DNA from 2 places in the Kitasatospora sp. NPDC056076 genome. Region 2 is predicted to be linked to the other one. Evidence: riboswitches for the same ligand, from Rfam matches in the RefSeq annotation. Region 2 holds a riboswitch; the other holds the start of a gene.
The links. A riboswitch is a leader RNA that binds a small molecule or an ion and turns the genes downstream of it on or off. The one in region 2 is predicted to bind cobalamin.

Region 1 (7,406 bases), on a different contig from region 2:
CGGGCGGTCGAGACGCCGTAGCCCCGGTACTGGGCGCCCATCACCACGGTGAGGAAGTCGCCCTCCTCCACCCGGCGGTCGGTGGGCTGGTGGGCGGGCTGGCCGGAGTGGCTGCCGGTGCCGACCGACACCGGGAAGGCCGCCCGGTCGGCTCCGTGGTCGATCATCCGGCGCTCCAGCTCCATCGCCAGGTGCCGCTCGGTCCGGCCGACCAGGATCGACTCCAGCAGCTCGCCCAGCGCCTGGTCGGCGATCTCGGCGGCGATCCGCAGGTCCGCGATCTCGTGCTCGTCCTTGACCACCCGCAGCCGCTCCACCACCTGGCCGAGGTCCGCCAGCCGGCCGCCCTCCAGCAGGCCCGCGACCGCCCGGTGCCGGGTGACGGTCAGGTCGTGCTCCTCGACCGCCAGGTCGCGCACCCCCAGCCGGTCCGCGGTGGCGGCGGCCGCCAGGGCGGTGTCCGCCCCGGCCGCCACCGGCACCTGGGTGACGTCCGCGGCGATCAGGTGCTCCCCCGAGTCGTCCGGCGGCAGGTCGTCCGGGAGCGTCAGCAGCACCCGGTCCCGGGTCAGCAGCAGGGTCGCCCCGCAGGGCGCGCAGCCCGTCAGGTACCGCACGTTCGCCGCCCGGGTGATCAGCGCCGCGTCGGCGCCGGCCGCGCTGCAGTGCTCCCTCACCCGCTCCCGCCGCCCCGCGTACGCATCCGCCATGCGTCGAGCCTACGAACCCCCGGCCCGAACCGCCCGCCGAGCACCCCCGAGGGATGCGCCGGCACCCCACTGCGCCCCGCGCGCCCCTGCGCACTCCCCGCTGACCGCCGTCACCTCCCCTCCGGGTCGATCAGGCCCCGGCGGTAGGCCGGGACGAGGTTCTGCGGGACGAGCATCTCCCGGCCGTTCAGGGTGATCGGGACGAGCTTCGGGCCGGTCGCCTTCCACTGGGCGCGGCGGTGCCGGGTGTTGCTGCGCGAGGTCCTGCGCTTGGGAACTGCCATCGGGGGCTCCTGTCGGGTGGTGCCGGGCCGTCGGGTCCGGGCTAACGGGTGGTGCCGGAGGCGTACGGGAGGAGGGCCGTCTCGCGGGCGTTCTTGACCGCCCGGGCCACCGCCCGCTGCTGCTGGACGGTGAGCCGGGTGACCCGCCGGCTGCGGATCTTGCCGCGGTCGGAGACGAAGCGGCGCAGCAGGTCGGTGTCCTTGTAGTCGACGTACTCGATGCCGGCCGCGACCAGCGGGTTGGGCCGGGCCTTCGGCGCGGCGGTGCGGTTGCGCACGGGTGCTCCCTTGCGGTGGTGGGCGGGGTCGGTCAGTGGTGGACGGGGTCGAGGAGGTCCCGGAAGCCGTCCGGGAGGGCCTTCCAGCCGGGTTCGCCGGCGGCGAGTTCGGCGTCGGTGAGCAGGCAGGAGTCGAGCAGTTCGGTGAGGCCGTCGACGTCCAGCCCCTCCGCGGTGAAGCTGAGCTGCTGCACCCGGTCCCCGTGCAGGGGGTGCCAGTCGAGGGCGGCCGCGGCGCGGCGGGCCGGCGGGTAGAGGTCCCAGGCGGCGTCGGGCAGGGCGATCAGCCAGGGCCCGCACTCCTCGACCGCGAGGTTGGCCCCGGCCGCGTCCCAGGCGAGCATCAGGTCGGGCCGGTTGGCGAGCCAGAACCGGCCGCGGCTGCGCTGGGCGGCCGGGACGAGCAGTTCGAGGGCCCGGTGCAGCCGTTCCGGGTGCAGCGGCCGGCGGCGCTCCCAGACCAGGGTGCTCACCCCGGCCTCGTCGCTCTCCTGGGGGAGCAGCGCGATCGCCGGGTTGACGCGGTCGCGCGCGGCGGCCACGTCGAAGCCGCCGAGGGCGGCCCGGACGAGCGCACCGGTGCCGAGCCGGACCACCCGGGCGGTCGGGTGGAGCTGGCGCAGCAGCGCGAGCCCCGGCGCGTGCGCGGTGGCGCGCGGCACGGCGAGCGTGGTGGCGTACTCGACCTGGTGGGCGAGCGCCTCGGCGCGGGTGCGTTCGTCCCGGGCGGCGGTGTGCTGCCCGTGCTCCACCAGCTCGTCGGGCACGGAGAGTTCGCCGACCAGCCGGTCCGGGTCGACGGCGGTGACCACGCCCGCGAGTTCGATCGCCTCCGCCAGGGGGCGGCCGTCCACCTCGCCCCCGGCGAGCACCTCGACCGCGGGGTGCGGGTCGCTGCCGCCCCAGAGTTCGACCACCGCGAGCCCGTACCGGCCGCCGTCGGCGAGTTCCAGCAGCCGGGGCAGCAGGTCCTCGCGCAGGGCGCAGCACGGGCAGTCGTTCACCAGCGGGACCGAGCCGGTGTCGAACGCCCCGCCGGCGTCCCGCAGTTCGCGGTGGACCAGGCCGCGCGCGGCGTCCCGCAGGTCGTGCCGCAGCACCACGGCGTCCACCGCGGCGGCCGTCAACTCCTCGACGGCGGACCGGCGTTCGTCCGGGTGCAGCCCGGCGACCACCACCACCGGGAGCCTGGTGCCGTCCATGCCGCTCACCAGCTCGCCTTGCGCACGCCCGGCAGGTGTCCGGCGTGGGCGTGGACGCGCAGGTTGACCCGGGAGAGGCCGAAGGCGCGCAGGTAGCCGCGCGGCCGGCCGTCGACGGCATCGCGGTTGCGGACCCTGGTGGGGCTCGCGTCGCGGGGCTGGCGGGCGAGTTCGGCCTGGGCGGCGGCGCGCTCGGCGGGGGCGGTGCCGGGGTGGGCGATGAGCCGCTTGAGTTCGGCCCGGCGCTGGGCGTAGCGGGCGACGATCACTCGCCGCTGCTCGTTCTTGGCGATCTTGCTCTGCTTGGCCATCAGACCTTCCACCCTCGGGCGCGGATGCGGGCGACGGCGGCCTCGACGCCGATCGTGTCGACGGTCTTGATCCCCTTGGCGCTCAGCACCAGCCGGACGTACCGGCCCTCACTGGGCAGCCAGTAGCGCTTGCGCTGGATGTTGGGGTCGAAGCGGCGCGGGGTGCGGCGGTGCGAGTGCGAGATCGCGTTGCCGAAGCCGGGCCGGCGGCCGGTGAGCCGGCAGTGGGCGGACATGGGTGCTCCCTGGCGTCCGGGAATGGGCAGGACGGAGGTCACGTTACACCAGATGAAAATGACATCCATTTCGGTGTACGGTTCCGATCCAGCCCCGCGAACCCCGCACCCGGAGGCCCCCGGACCCCGAGGGTCCACGGGCCCGAGACCCCAGGAGGACGCCCGATGGCCCGCAGCGAACTGCGCCCCGTGATCAAGCTCCGCTCCACCGCCGGCACCGGCTACACGTACGTGACCCGCAAGAACCGCCGCAACGACCCGGACCGGATGGTCCTGCGCAAGTACGACCCGGTCGCGGGCCGGCACGTCGACTTCCGCGAAGAGCGCTGACCGCACGAACCCCCTCGGAGGAGCCCAGCCATGAAGCCCGGAATCCACCCCGCCTACCGCCCGGTCGTCTTCCGCGACAAGGTCGGCGGCCTCGCCTTCCTCACCCGCTCCACGGTCACCGGTGACCGCACGGTCGAGTGGGAGGACGGCAACACCTACCCGGTGATCGACGTCGAGATCTCCTCGGCGAGCCACCCCTTCTACACCGGCCAGTCCCGGGTGCTCGACACCGCCGGCCGGGTCGAGCAGTTCCGCCGCCGCTACGGCGACCGGCACTGACGGCGGAACGCGAACGGCGCCTCCCCGGCTCGGGGAGGCGCCGTTCGCGACGCGCGGGCACTGCCGCCACCGCTACTGCTGCTGCGTGGGCGTCCAGCGCTTCTCGACGCCCGCCAGCTTCCAGTACGCGATGGCGATCGCCCACACCACCACGAACAGCCCGGCGATCGCGTAGCCGACGTTGTCCAGCGAGATGTCCGCGATGAACCCGGTCACCGGGTCGGTCAGGTCGAGCTTCTCGTGCAGCACGCCGACCAGCTCGATGGTGCCGATGATGAAGGCCACCGCGATCGACAGCCCGGTGATGGTCAGGTTGTAGTACACCTTGCGCACCGGGTTGGAGAAGGCCCACTGGTACGCGAAGTTCATGAACGTCCCGTCCAGGGTGTCGAACAGGCTCATCCCGGCCGCGAACAGCAGCGGCAGGCAGACGATCGCGTACCAGGGCAGCCCGGCCGCCGCGCCCGAACCGGCCATCACCATCAGGGTGACCTCGGTCGCGGTGTCGAAGCCCAGGCCCAGCACCATGCCGACCGGGAACATCTGCCCGGGCCGGGTGATCGAGCGGGTCGCCCGGTTCAGGATCCGGGCCATGAAGCCGCGCGAGTCGAGGTGCGCCTCCAGCTCCGACTCGTCGAACTGCCCGGCCCGCATCGAGCGGAACACCTTGAGGATGCCGAGCAGCGCCGCCAGGTTGAGCGCGCCGATCAGGTAGAGGAAGGCCCCGGAGGCCGTGGTGCCGACCAGCCCGAGCCACTTGTGGGTGGCCGAGTCGTCGTCCATCAGCGTGTTCGCCAGCTGGGCGCCGCCCGCCACCAGGGCGGCCATGATGACCACCATCGAGGAGTGGCCGAGCGCGAACCAGAAGCCGACCGAGACCGGCCGCTTGCCGTCCGCCATCAGCTTGCGGGTGGTGTTGTCGATCACCGCGATGTGGTCGGCGTCGAAGGCGTGCCGCATGCCGAGGGTGTAGGCCGTGATGCCCAGGCCCACCCCGAAGACCTGGGTGCCGACGGCGTAGTTGTGCGGCGCGACCAGGAAGACGAGGGTCCCGAAGGCCACCACGTGCATGGCCAGGATCACCCCCATCAACCCGGCGGTCCGGAGGGTGTCCTCGCGCTTCCACCGGAAGGTGGGCAGTACGGAGGGGGCGGGGCCCGCCTCGGCGGGCGCGGCGGTTTCGGGCAGGGTCATCTTCGGATCACGCTCCAGCACCTCGTGGAATGACTTCGTGAGATGCCGTGGCCGGTCTCCTGGCTCACGGGGCTTCCCGACCCGCCTTCCCAGGTGCACGAAGCACCCAGTGGCACGTGGATCCGGACGACTGTCCCCCGATCACAGTGGCGAGGGCCGCTCCGGAATGGGACCTGTTGAGGGTCCGTCACCGGTCTTCCCGAGCACCACGGCGGGGAACACCGTAGGGGCAGGACCACACCCTCGCAAGGTTGCGCACCTGTGCAGGTGTCCAGGATCACAGGTCGTGAGCTGCCAGAATGTCCGCATGCATCTCGTACCGGCCGACCGCGCGGGCCACCGCACCATCGACGGACACCGGGTCTGCGAGGCCATCGCCGCCATCGGGGACACCGCCCACGTCCGGACCTGGGCCGAGCGGTTCTCCCTGCTCTCCGACCCCGGCCGGCTCGCCCTGCTGCTCGCCCTCCACCGGGCCGGCCCGCTCGCCGTCAGCGACCTGGCGGTCGCCACCGGCATGCGCGACCCGGCCGTCTCCCAGGCCCTGCGACTGCTCCGCACGGCGGGCGTGGTCGCCGGCGACAAGGACGGACGCGTGGTGCGCTACCGGCTCGTGGACGACGCCCTGCGCCCCCTCCTCGACGAGTGCGCCGCCGCCGACCACGAGGAGCCCGCCGCGGCGGCGGGCTGACCGACACTCGGCAAACCACGCCGGGGGCGCGGCGGGGTGAGTACGATCACGATGTGCCGTCCCACCCCCACGTCTGGCCCGCCGACCGCTGGAACACCCGCCCGGTCAAGGCCCGCGTGCTGGCGGTCGCCCGCACCCTCACCTCGGCGACCCGGGTCCTGGACGTCCTCACCCTGCTCGACCCGGACGGCATCGAGCGGTACTTCACCGTCAACCCCGGCTCCGCCTTCGCCGACCGCGCCCTGGACGAGTACCTCCACGGCCTGCCCGGCTACACCGTGCTGGACTGGGAGGACGCCGTCCGCCACCGCTTCGACCTGGCCGTCGCCTGCGCCGTCCACGCCTCCATGCACCGGCTGGACGCCCGCCTGGTCGTCCTCCCGCACGGTGCCGGCTACAACCGCCTGGTCACCGAGTCCACCGGCGACGCGGTCAGCTCCGCCGGCCTCTCCCGCAACGAACTCACCCACCGCGGAGAGGTGTTCGTCGACGTCCTCGGCCTCTCCCACCCCGAACAGCTGGACCGGCTGCGGGCCTCCTGCCCCGAGGCCCTGGACGTCGCCGAGGTCGTCGGCGACCCGTGCTTCGACCGGATCCTGCGCAGCCGACGCTCCCGCGACGGCTACCGCGCCGCCCTCGGCGCCGTCGACGGCCGCCGACTCGTCGTCGTCGACTCCACCTGGAGCGAGCACTCGTTATTCGGCCGTCACCCCGACCTGCCGCAGCGGCTGGTCCGCCGACTGCCCGCCGACGAGTACGCGGTGGCCGTCGTGCTGCACCCCAACATCTGGAGCCGGCACGACCCGGCGGCCCTGCTCGACGACGCCCGGCGGATGGGCCTGCGCCTCGTCCCGCCCCACCAGGGCTGGCAGGCCGCCCTCGTCGCCGCCGACGTCATGATCGGCGACCACGGCTCGGTCTCCTTCTACGGCGCCGCCCTGCGACGGCCCACGATGATCGTCGCCACCGGCGCCGCCGAACTCGACCCGCGGTCCCCCAGCTACGCCTTCGGCCAGGCCGCACCCGTCCTCGACCCCGACGGCGACCTCGCCGCCCAACTCGAACTCGCCCTGGCCCGGACCCCGGACGACCGCACCGACCTGACCGCCATCACCGACCGCTCGCTCGCCCACCGCGGCGAATCCGCCCGACTGCTGCGCCCACTGCTCTACTCCTTCCTCGACGGCCTCGACGAGCCCGCCGGCGAACCCGTCCTGCCGCCCTACCCCAAGCCCGCGCCCCGGCCCGGAGGCGGCGAAGGGCCCAGCGCGTACGACGTCGAGGGCAAGAGCGAGGGGACGGAGGTCAGCCTGCGGCGCTACCCCTTCCACCCCGACGACCACACCCCGCGCGGCTTCCACGCCCTCACCGACGACCACCCGGGCGACGCCCTGCGGTACACCGCCGAAGTCCTCGCCCGCACCGAGGCCCGGGCCGAACGCCCCGCCGTCGAGTGGCTCGCCGACACCGCCCTCGAACTGCCCGGCCTCGCCGTCGCGGTGGCCGCCCTCGGCCCGGCCCGGCACCTGCTCCGGCTGCCCGGCGGCCGACTCCTCGAAGCCCACGCCGCACGCGACTTCGGCAGCCCCGAGCCCGTCCTCGACCCCCTGCTGCTCGGCTCCGCCGTCGCCTGCTGGCTCTCCGACGGCGGCGACCCGGCCGGCCTGCCCGAGCACGGCCTCACCGTCCGCACCGGCCGGCACTGCACCCGGGTCGCCTTCACCGCCGGGCCCTGACCGGCCCGGACAGGGCCTAACCGGCCAGCTCCCGCAGCCGGGCCCGGCTCCGCGCCGCCAACTCCGGGTCGTCCAGCTCCTCGGCGAGGGCGAGCAGCAGGGTGTGCGCCTGGGCCTCCTTCGGGTACGCCTTGCGTTCCTCGGCCCGCCGCACG
Region 2 (7,406 bases):
CAGCAGCACCGGCACGTCGTGGGCGGCCAGGTACTCCAGGTGGTCGGCCAGGTAGGACAGGTCGGTGACCAGTGCGCGGTACTCGGGGGTGTCGCCCCCGGCGTCCACGACCCGGCCGAACCAGCCCGGGTCCTTGGCCGCCGGGGAGTTCGAACAGAGCACCCGGTCGAAGGACTTGACGGCGGACCCGGGGTAGGGCTCGTGGAAGGACATGCCGACGATCCCGGCCGGGGCCCCGCCGTTGTCCGGGAGTTCGGTGGTGCTGCCGTCGCAGTTCTGCTGGACGCCGGAGCCGTCGTAGGTGCCGTCGTCGGCGCGCGGGTGGCCGGACCAGACGGCGGTCATCAGGTCGACGGCGTCGTCGGTGTACTGCCAGCCGGTGCGGCAGGTGGGCCAGCGGCCGGCCGAGTAGGAGCGCGGGTTGCCGACGCCCCAGGCGTTCTGGCCGTAGCCGGGGCCGAGGTCGGTCTCCATGAAGCCGGGCAGGCGGCCGGTGATGTCGGCGGCCTTCTTGTAGTAGTAACCGACCTGCTTGGTGCCCCGGTAGTCGCCGTACTCGGGGTTGTTGCGCTCGTTGTGCGCCTCGACGTGCTGGCCGATCACCGTGCCGCCGCTGTGCCCGGTGCGGGCCTGGGCCTCCAGGTCCGCGAGGAACTGCTGGACGGCACGGGCGTTCGGCGAGGCCTGCGGGTCCCGGGCCAGCAGGTCCCGGCCCACGTCCGGCGGCAGGGTGCGGCCGGGGGCCCCGACCGACACCGGTACCCGGACGGGCTGTCCGGGGTCGGTCCGGTCGTCGCGGTCCAGCAGCACGAGGCTGCCGGCGGCGACCACGATGCCGGCCGCGGCCAGCACAGCCGGCCTACCGCGCAGGACTCTGGGCAGGGCCACGACCGCTCCTCCGGTTTCTCGCCGGCGCCGACCCCCGCGGACGCAACCGGAACACGCGTACGAATGACTCCGACGAGAGCCTGCCACACTCCCCCGGTCCCGGCGAACGGGTCCGCCGGGACCGGGGTGTCACCGCGGGTCAGCCGGTCGCGGCGGCCGCCGGAGTGCCCTGCGAACCCGCCGTGGCCGAGCCCGCCGCCTTGGCCCGCTGGAGCAGCTGGCCCTTCACGTGCTCGGCGAACCCGGCGGACGCCGCGGTCGCGGCGGCGTCAGGGGCGTTGCCGCCCTTCGCCGAGCCCTCGACGGTGAAGTAGGCGTACCGGCCCAGGCTGCTGTGCGTGCCGGTGCAGCCGGGGTTGGCGCAGAACGCCGGGCCGCCCGGCGCGGGCAGGCCCTTGAGCTGCCCGGCGTAGTTCTTCATCGCCGTCTCGGCCTGGATCTTGTGGTCGAAGACCGCGACACCGACGGTCACCGCGCTGTCGCCGGAGACGTACGTCGCCCGGAGCACCTTCTGGCAGCCCTGGTCGCCGAGGACCTTGCCGAGCCCGCCGGTGGTGGAGTTGCCGTCCCAGCAGGGCTGGTCCAGCGCGACCACGGTCCGGTTCCAGGACACGCCGTTGACCGTCACCTGCAGCGCGGAGAACAGCGCCCCCGCGTCCTGCGGCGCCGGGTCGGTGGCGACCTCCCAGATCGGCTTCGACGGGTCGTCCGGCTGCCCTCCCGCGGCCGCACCGCCGTTCGACGGGCCTGGGGTCGACGGGCCGCCGTTCGACGGGCCGGGGGTCGGCTTGCCCGAGACGGACGCGGACGCGACCGCACCGCCACCGGGCTTGGCCGGGTCGTCCTTCTTGCCGAACAGCAGCACTCCGCCCGCGGCCAGACCACCCACCAGGACGACGGCCACCGCGCCGCCGATGATCCTCACCCGGCGCTTGCGCCTGCCGTCGGCCTCGTTGCGGTCCGCCAGCGCCGCCCAGTCCGGCTCGACGCGCTGCGGCGGGACCGGCTGCTGCGGCGCGGCCGGCTGCTGCGGGGGACCCGACTGCTGCACGGGAACCGCCTGCTGCGGGGCCTGCTGCCACTGCGGCTGCGGAGCCGGCGGCTGAACCGGCTGGGGCGCCGGCTGGGGCACCGGCGGGACGGGCTGGGAGAACGGCTGCGCCGCCGGCGCCACCGGTCCGTACGAGGCCGGCGGCGGGCCGAAACCACCGCCCGGCGGCGGCACCGGACCCGGCCCCACCGGCTGCTGATTCTGTGCGCCCCCCGGCCCGGCGGGAGGCGTCCCCTGCGGCCCGTGCCCAGGTACACCAGTTCCGTCGCTCATGCGCCCAGATCGTAGGGCATCACCCGCACCGCCCCTCGGCCCGGTGACCGTTCCGTATCGAAACCAGGACGCCCGGCGCGCCGGGCCCGGGTGTCCGGCACCCGGATCCGGGGTGTCCGGCGGGCGGCCGCGACACGTCCGGAGCGTGGTTCCGGGCCTCGGACGTCCACGAACCGCCACCGGCCCGGGCACAACCCGTCATCGCGACAACACACCACGCCGTACTACATGTGGTGTCGCATCGAGGAGACACCACTACATGTATGCTCGCTTCTGCTGTCGATGCAGGGGAACCCGGTGGGAATCCGGGACTGCCCCGCAGCGGTGTGCGGGCGGCTCCAGCAGCCGTACCGCGAGTCCGAGTACCTGCCGAACAGCGTGCGCCACGGCCCTCCCGCAGAGGCCGCGCCAAGCACCAGCACCACCCCTCCGGGCCTCGCGGGCGGGCCGGGGAGACACCTCGCGCGACGCTTTTTTGCGTTCGCGCCGTGCTCCCCTGCCCAGATCGGCCCGGGTGACCCCGATCACCGCCGCACGATCGCCGCCAGGAGAGAGCGCCTTGACCACCGCTGCCTCAGTCACCCTGCCCGCCCAGGGCTCCGGTACCGCCTTCACCGACCCGACGGTCTCCGACCCCGGCGGTGCTCTCCTGCGGCTGCTCACCGACCGCAGCGCCGACCTCACCGAGGTCGACCCCGGCCATGTCGCCGCCGCCGCGCTGCGCGGCCGCCACGCCGGCTCGGACTTCGCCGAGCTGCGCGGCCTGGCCGTGGACGCCGCCGCGTCGATGATCGCCGAGGACCCCCAGTACTCGAAGCTGGCCGCCCGCCTGCTCGCCCTGGAGATCGTCGACGAGGCGAACAGCCAGGGCTCGACCTCCTTCTCCGCCTCGATCGCCGTCGGCCACGCCGAGGGCCTGATCGGCGACACCACCGCGGCCTTCGTCGCCAAGCACGCCGACGCCCTGAACGCGCTCGTCGACACCAAGGGCGACGACCGCTTCGAGTACTTCGGCCTGCGCACCGTCCAGTCCCGCTACCTGCTGCGCCACCCGATCACCCGCAAGGTGATCGAGACCCCGCAGCACTTCCTGCTCCGCGTCGCCTGCGGCCTGGCGGTCGGCGACTCCGAGCAGTCGGTGCGCGAGGTGTCCGAGCTGTACGGCCTGATGAGCCGCCTGGAGTACCTGACCTCCTCGCCGACGCTCTTCAACTCCGGCACCCGGCACCCGCAGATGTCCAGCTGCTACCTGCTGGACTCGCCGCTGGACAACCTGGACTCGATCTACAACCGCTACGCGCAGATCGCCCGCCTCTCCAAGCACGCCGGCGGCATCGGCCTGTCCTACTCGCGCATCCGCTCGCGCGGCAGCCTGATCCGCGGCACCAACGGCAAGTCCAACGGCATCGTCCCGTTCCTGCGCACCCTCGACTCCTCGGTCGCCGCCGTCAACCAGGGCGGCCGCCGCAAGGGCGCGGCCTGCGTCTACCTGGAGACCTGGCACGCCGACATCGAGGAGTTCCTGGAGCTCCGCGACAACACCGGTGAGGAGGCGCGCCGCACGCACAACCTCAACCTGGCCCACTGGATCCCGGACGAGTTCATGCGCCGCGTGAACGCCAACGCCGACTGGTCGCTGTTCTCCCCCGCCGACGTCCCCGAGCTGGTCGACCTGTGGGGCGCCGACTTCGACGAGGCCTACCTCAAGGCCGAGCTGGCCGGCAAGGCCGTCCGCACCATCCCGGCGCAGACCCTCTACGCCCGCATGATGCGCACCCTCGCGCAGACCGGCAACGGCTGGATGACCTTCAAGGACGCCTCCAACCGCGCCGCCAACCAGACCGCGCTGCCCGGCCGCACGGTGCACTCCTCCAACCTGTGCACCGAGATCCTGGAGGTCACGGACGACTCCGAGACCGCCGTCTGCAACCTGGGCTCGGTCAACCTCGGCGCGCACGTGGCCGAGGGCGCGTCCGTCGAGGACCTGCTCGGCGCCATGGACTGGGAGCGCCTCGACGCCACCGTCCGCACCGCCGTGACCTTCCTCGACCGCGTGGTGGACATCAACTTCTACCCGACCACCGAGGCCGGCACCTCCAACTCCCGCTGGCGGCCGGTCGGCCTCGGCGTGATGGGCCTCCAGGACGTCTTCTTCAAGCTGCGGATCGACTTCGACTCCGCCGAGGCCGCCCGGCTGTCCACGCTGATCGCCGAGCGCATCATGCTCACCGCCTACGAGCGCTCCGCCGACCTGGCCGAGCAGCTCGGCCGCCACGAGGCCTACGGCGAGACCCGCGCCGCCCGCGGCGAGCTGCACATCGACCACTTCCCGAGCGCCGCCCCGGAGTGGACCGACCGCTGGACCGCGCTGCGCGCCCGCATCGCCGAGACCGGCCTGCGCAACTCGCTGCTGCTCGCGATCGCCCCGACCGCGACCATCGCCTCCATCGCCGGCGTCTACGAGTGCATCGAGCCGCAGGTGTCCAACCTGTTCAAGCGCGAGACCCTCTCGGGCGAGTTCCTCCAGGTCAACCCGTACCTGGTGCGCGAGCTCAAGGAGCTCGGCGTCTGGGACCAGCAGACCCGCGACGCCCTGCGCGACGCCAACGGCTCCGTCCAGGAGCTCGGTTGGCTGCCGGAGCAGGTCCGGTCGCTGTACCGCACCGCGTGGGAGCTGCCGCAGCGCGCCCTGATCGACCTGGCCGCGGCCCGCATGCCGTACCTGGACCAGAGCCAGTCGCTGAACCTGTTCATGGCGGCGCCGACCATCGGCAAGCTCAGCTCGATGTACGCCTACGCGTGGAAGGTCGGTCTCAAGACCACCTACTACCTGCGCTCGCGCCCCGCGACCCGGATCGCCCAGGCCGCCTCGGGTGCCGCCCGCACCGCCGCTGGTACGCCGGTGCCGGTGAACACCCCGACCCTCACCCCCGAGGAAGAGGCCGCACTGGCCTGCTCCCTGGAGAACCCCGAGTCCTGCGAGGCCTGCCAGTAATGTCCGACGATCGCCAGAAGATGCTGCTCGACCCCGGCTTCGAGCTGACCCTGCGCCCGATGCGCTACCCGTCGTTCTACGACCGGTACCGCGACGCGATCAAGAACACCTGGACCGTCGAGGAGGTGGACCTGCACTCGGACGTCGCCGACCTGGCGAAGCTGAGCGAGGGCGAGCGCCACATGATCGGCCGCCTGGTGGCGTTCTTCGCGACCGGTGACTCGATCGTCGCGAACAACGTGGTGCTGAGCCTCTACAAGCACATCAACTCCCCGGAGGCGCGGCTGTACCTGTCGCGCCAGCTGTTCGAGGAGGCCGTGCACGTCCAGTTCTACCTGACGCTGCTGGACACCTACCTTCCGGACCCGGAGGACCGCAACGCGGCCTTCGCCGCGGTGGAGAACATCCCCTCCATCCACCAGAAGGCCCAGTTCTGCTTCAAGTACATGAACGCGGTCGACCACATCGACTCGCTGCAGACCAAGGAAGACCGGCGGGCCTTCCTGCTCAACCTGATCTGCTTCGCGGCCTGCGTCGAGGGCCTGTTCTTCTACGGCGCCTTCGCGTACGTGTACTGGTTCCGGTCGCGCGGTCTGCTGCACGGCCTGGCCACCGGCACCAACTGGGTGTTCCGCGACGAGTCCATGCACATGGACTTCGCGTTCTCCGTGGTCGACACCGTCCGCGAGGAGGAGCCCGACCTCTTCGACGACGAGATGGCCAAGCAGGTCACCGAGATGCTGGAGGAGGCCGTCGAGGCCGAGCTCCAGTTCGCCCAGGACCTGTGCGGCGACGGCCTGCCCGGCATGAACACCGCCTCGATGCGCGAGTACCTCCAGGCCGTCGCGGACCAGCGCCTCGCGCGGCTCGGGATGCCGATCCGCTACGGGTCGACCAACCCGTTCGGCTTCATGGAGCTCCAGAACGTCCAGGAGCTGACCAACTTCTTCGAGCGCCGCGTGTCGGCGTACCAGGTCGCGGTCGAGGGCTCGGTCTCCTTCGACGACGACTTCTAGGTCGAATATCGTTCGGCTTCAACAGCGGGACACAGCGGGGCTGCCGTCACGGCAGCCCCGCTGTTCTCGGTTCCAGGCGTACGGGGGTAGCCCAGGCATGTCCAAGCTCCAACAACGTCTGATCGACGGCCCGTTCGGGCCGATACAGATCAGTCATGACCGCTGGCCGACCGTCGTGGCCCGGGTGCAGGGGGCGGGGATGCCCACCGTCACGGTCGTGCCCGACCGCGACCACGGCGCGATGAACGTCAACGGCCGGAGCGTCCCGACCACCCGGAAGTCCCGCACCCGCACGGCCGTCCTGGGCGACCGCACCTACGAGCTGAGATCGACCGGCCTCCGCCACGCAGAGCTGCGCCGCAACGGCACCCTCATCGCCCACGCCCGCGGCAGCTTCCGGTCGTACGCCCCGGGAAGATCCATCCCCGGCCTCGACGCCAAGGTCACCTGGTCCCAGGGCATCGACCCGACGGATGTCGCGGTCGGCCAGTCCATGGTCCTCGCCTTCGGCGCCGGCGCCCCGGGCATCGTCCTGCGGACAGTGTTCTTCTGGACCGACAACCTCACGTGAGCCAAACAGTGGCGCCCCACCCGGGGCACCACTGTTCTTCTACTCGGCCAAGAACTCCCCGCCCTTGACCCCGGAGAGGAACGAAGCCCAGGCCCCAGCCGGAAACAGCAGCACCGGCCCGTCCGGGTCCTTCGAGTCCCGGACCGGCACGAGACCGATCACACCGTCGGCCACCTCAACGCATTCACTCTGCGCCCCGGAGTACGAGGACTTGCGCCACACAAGTCCCGAGAGCTCGTTCACAATCCTCAGACCTTCTCGCTCGCCATGCGCCCGATGAGCGCGATCGATTCACTGCGGGGCAGCGACTCCGCCAACGCGCGGCGGAACAGATTCGCGTACTTGAAGACCTCCTCCGGCTCCTCGATGTACAGGGTGCTGAGAAGGCTGTCGACATACACCACATCCGTCTCGGTCACCTCCGGGAAGCTGAGGATGGTGACAGGACCGAAGAGCGCCGCATGGATCTCCGACGCTTCCGGCAGGACTTGGACGTTGATGTTGGGGCGCTCGGCGGAAGCCGCGAGGAACTCAAGCTGTTCGCGCATGACCCCCTTGCCACCCACCTGGTGCTTGAGCACCGACTCGGAGAGAACAGCCCACACCCGCAAA

Region 1: another riboswitch for cobalamin. It lies ahead of ACFC1T_RS18860 (HoxN/HupN/NixA family nickel/cobalt transporter); the one in region 2 lies ahead of ACFC1T_RS31390 (ribonucleoside-diphosphate reductase subunit alpha).

The regions. Positions count from the first base shown of each region.
Region 1 is NZ_JBHJWG010000020.1:65,705-73,110, forward strand. It holds gene ACFC1T_RS18820 (aminopeptidase P family protein) at 1-710, opposite strand, end outside; gene rpmF (50S ribosomal protein L32) at 821-994, opposite strand; gene rpsR (30S ribosomal protein S18) at 1,036-1,272, opposite strand; gene ACFC1T_RS18835 (CobW family GTP-binding protein) at 1,305-2,474, opposite strand; gene rpsN (30S ribosomal protein S14) at 2,480-2,785, opposite strand; gene rpmB (50S ribosomal protein L28) at 2,785-3,021, opposite strand; gene rpmG (50S ribosomal protein L33) at 3,187-3,351, shown strand; gene ACFC1T_RS18855 (type B 50S ribosomal protein L31) at 3,382-3,630, shown strand; gene ACFC1T_RS18860 (HoxN/HupN/NixA family nickel/cobalt transporter) at 3,703-4,824, opposite strand; cobalamin riboswitch at 4,856-5,050, opposite strand; gene ACFC1T_RS18865 (ArsR/SmtB family transcription factor) at 5,132-5,515, shown strand; gene ACFC1T_RS18870 (hypothetical protein) at 5,569-7,251, shown strand; gene ACFC1T_RS18875 (AAA family ATPase) at 7,268-7,406, opposite strand, start outside.
Region 2 is NZ_JBHJWG010000049.1:25,212-32,617, forward strand. It holds gene ACFC1T_RS31380 (glycoside hydrolase family 26 protein) at 1-888, opposite strand, end outside; gene ACFC1T_RS31385 (hypothetical protein) at 1,028-1,939, opposite strand; cobalamin riboswitch at 2,469-2,601, shown strand; gene ACFC1T_RS31390 (ribonucleoside-diphosphate reductase subunit alpha) at 2,796-5,207, shown strand; gene ACFC1T_RS31395 (ribonucleotide-diphosphate reductase subunit beta) at 5,207-6,223, shown strand; gene ACFC1T_RS31400 (hypothetical protein) at 6,321-6,794, shown strand; gene ACFC1T_RS31405 (DUF397 domain-containing protein) at 6,834-7,046, opposite strand; gene ACFC1T_RS31410 (helix-turn-helix domain-containing protein) at 7,043-7,406, opposite strand, start outside.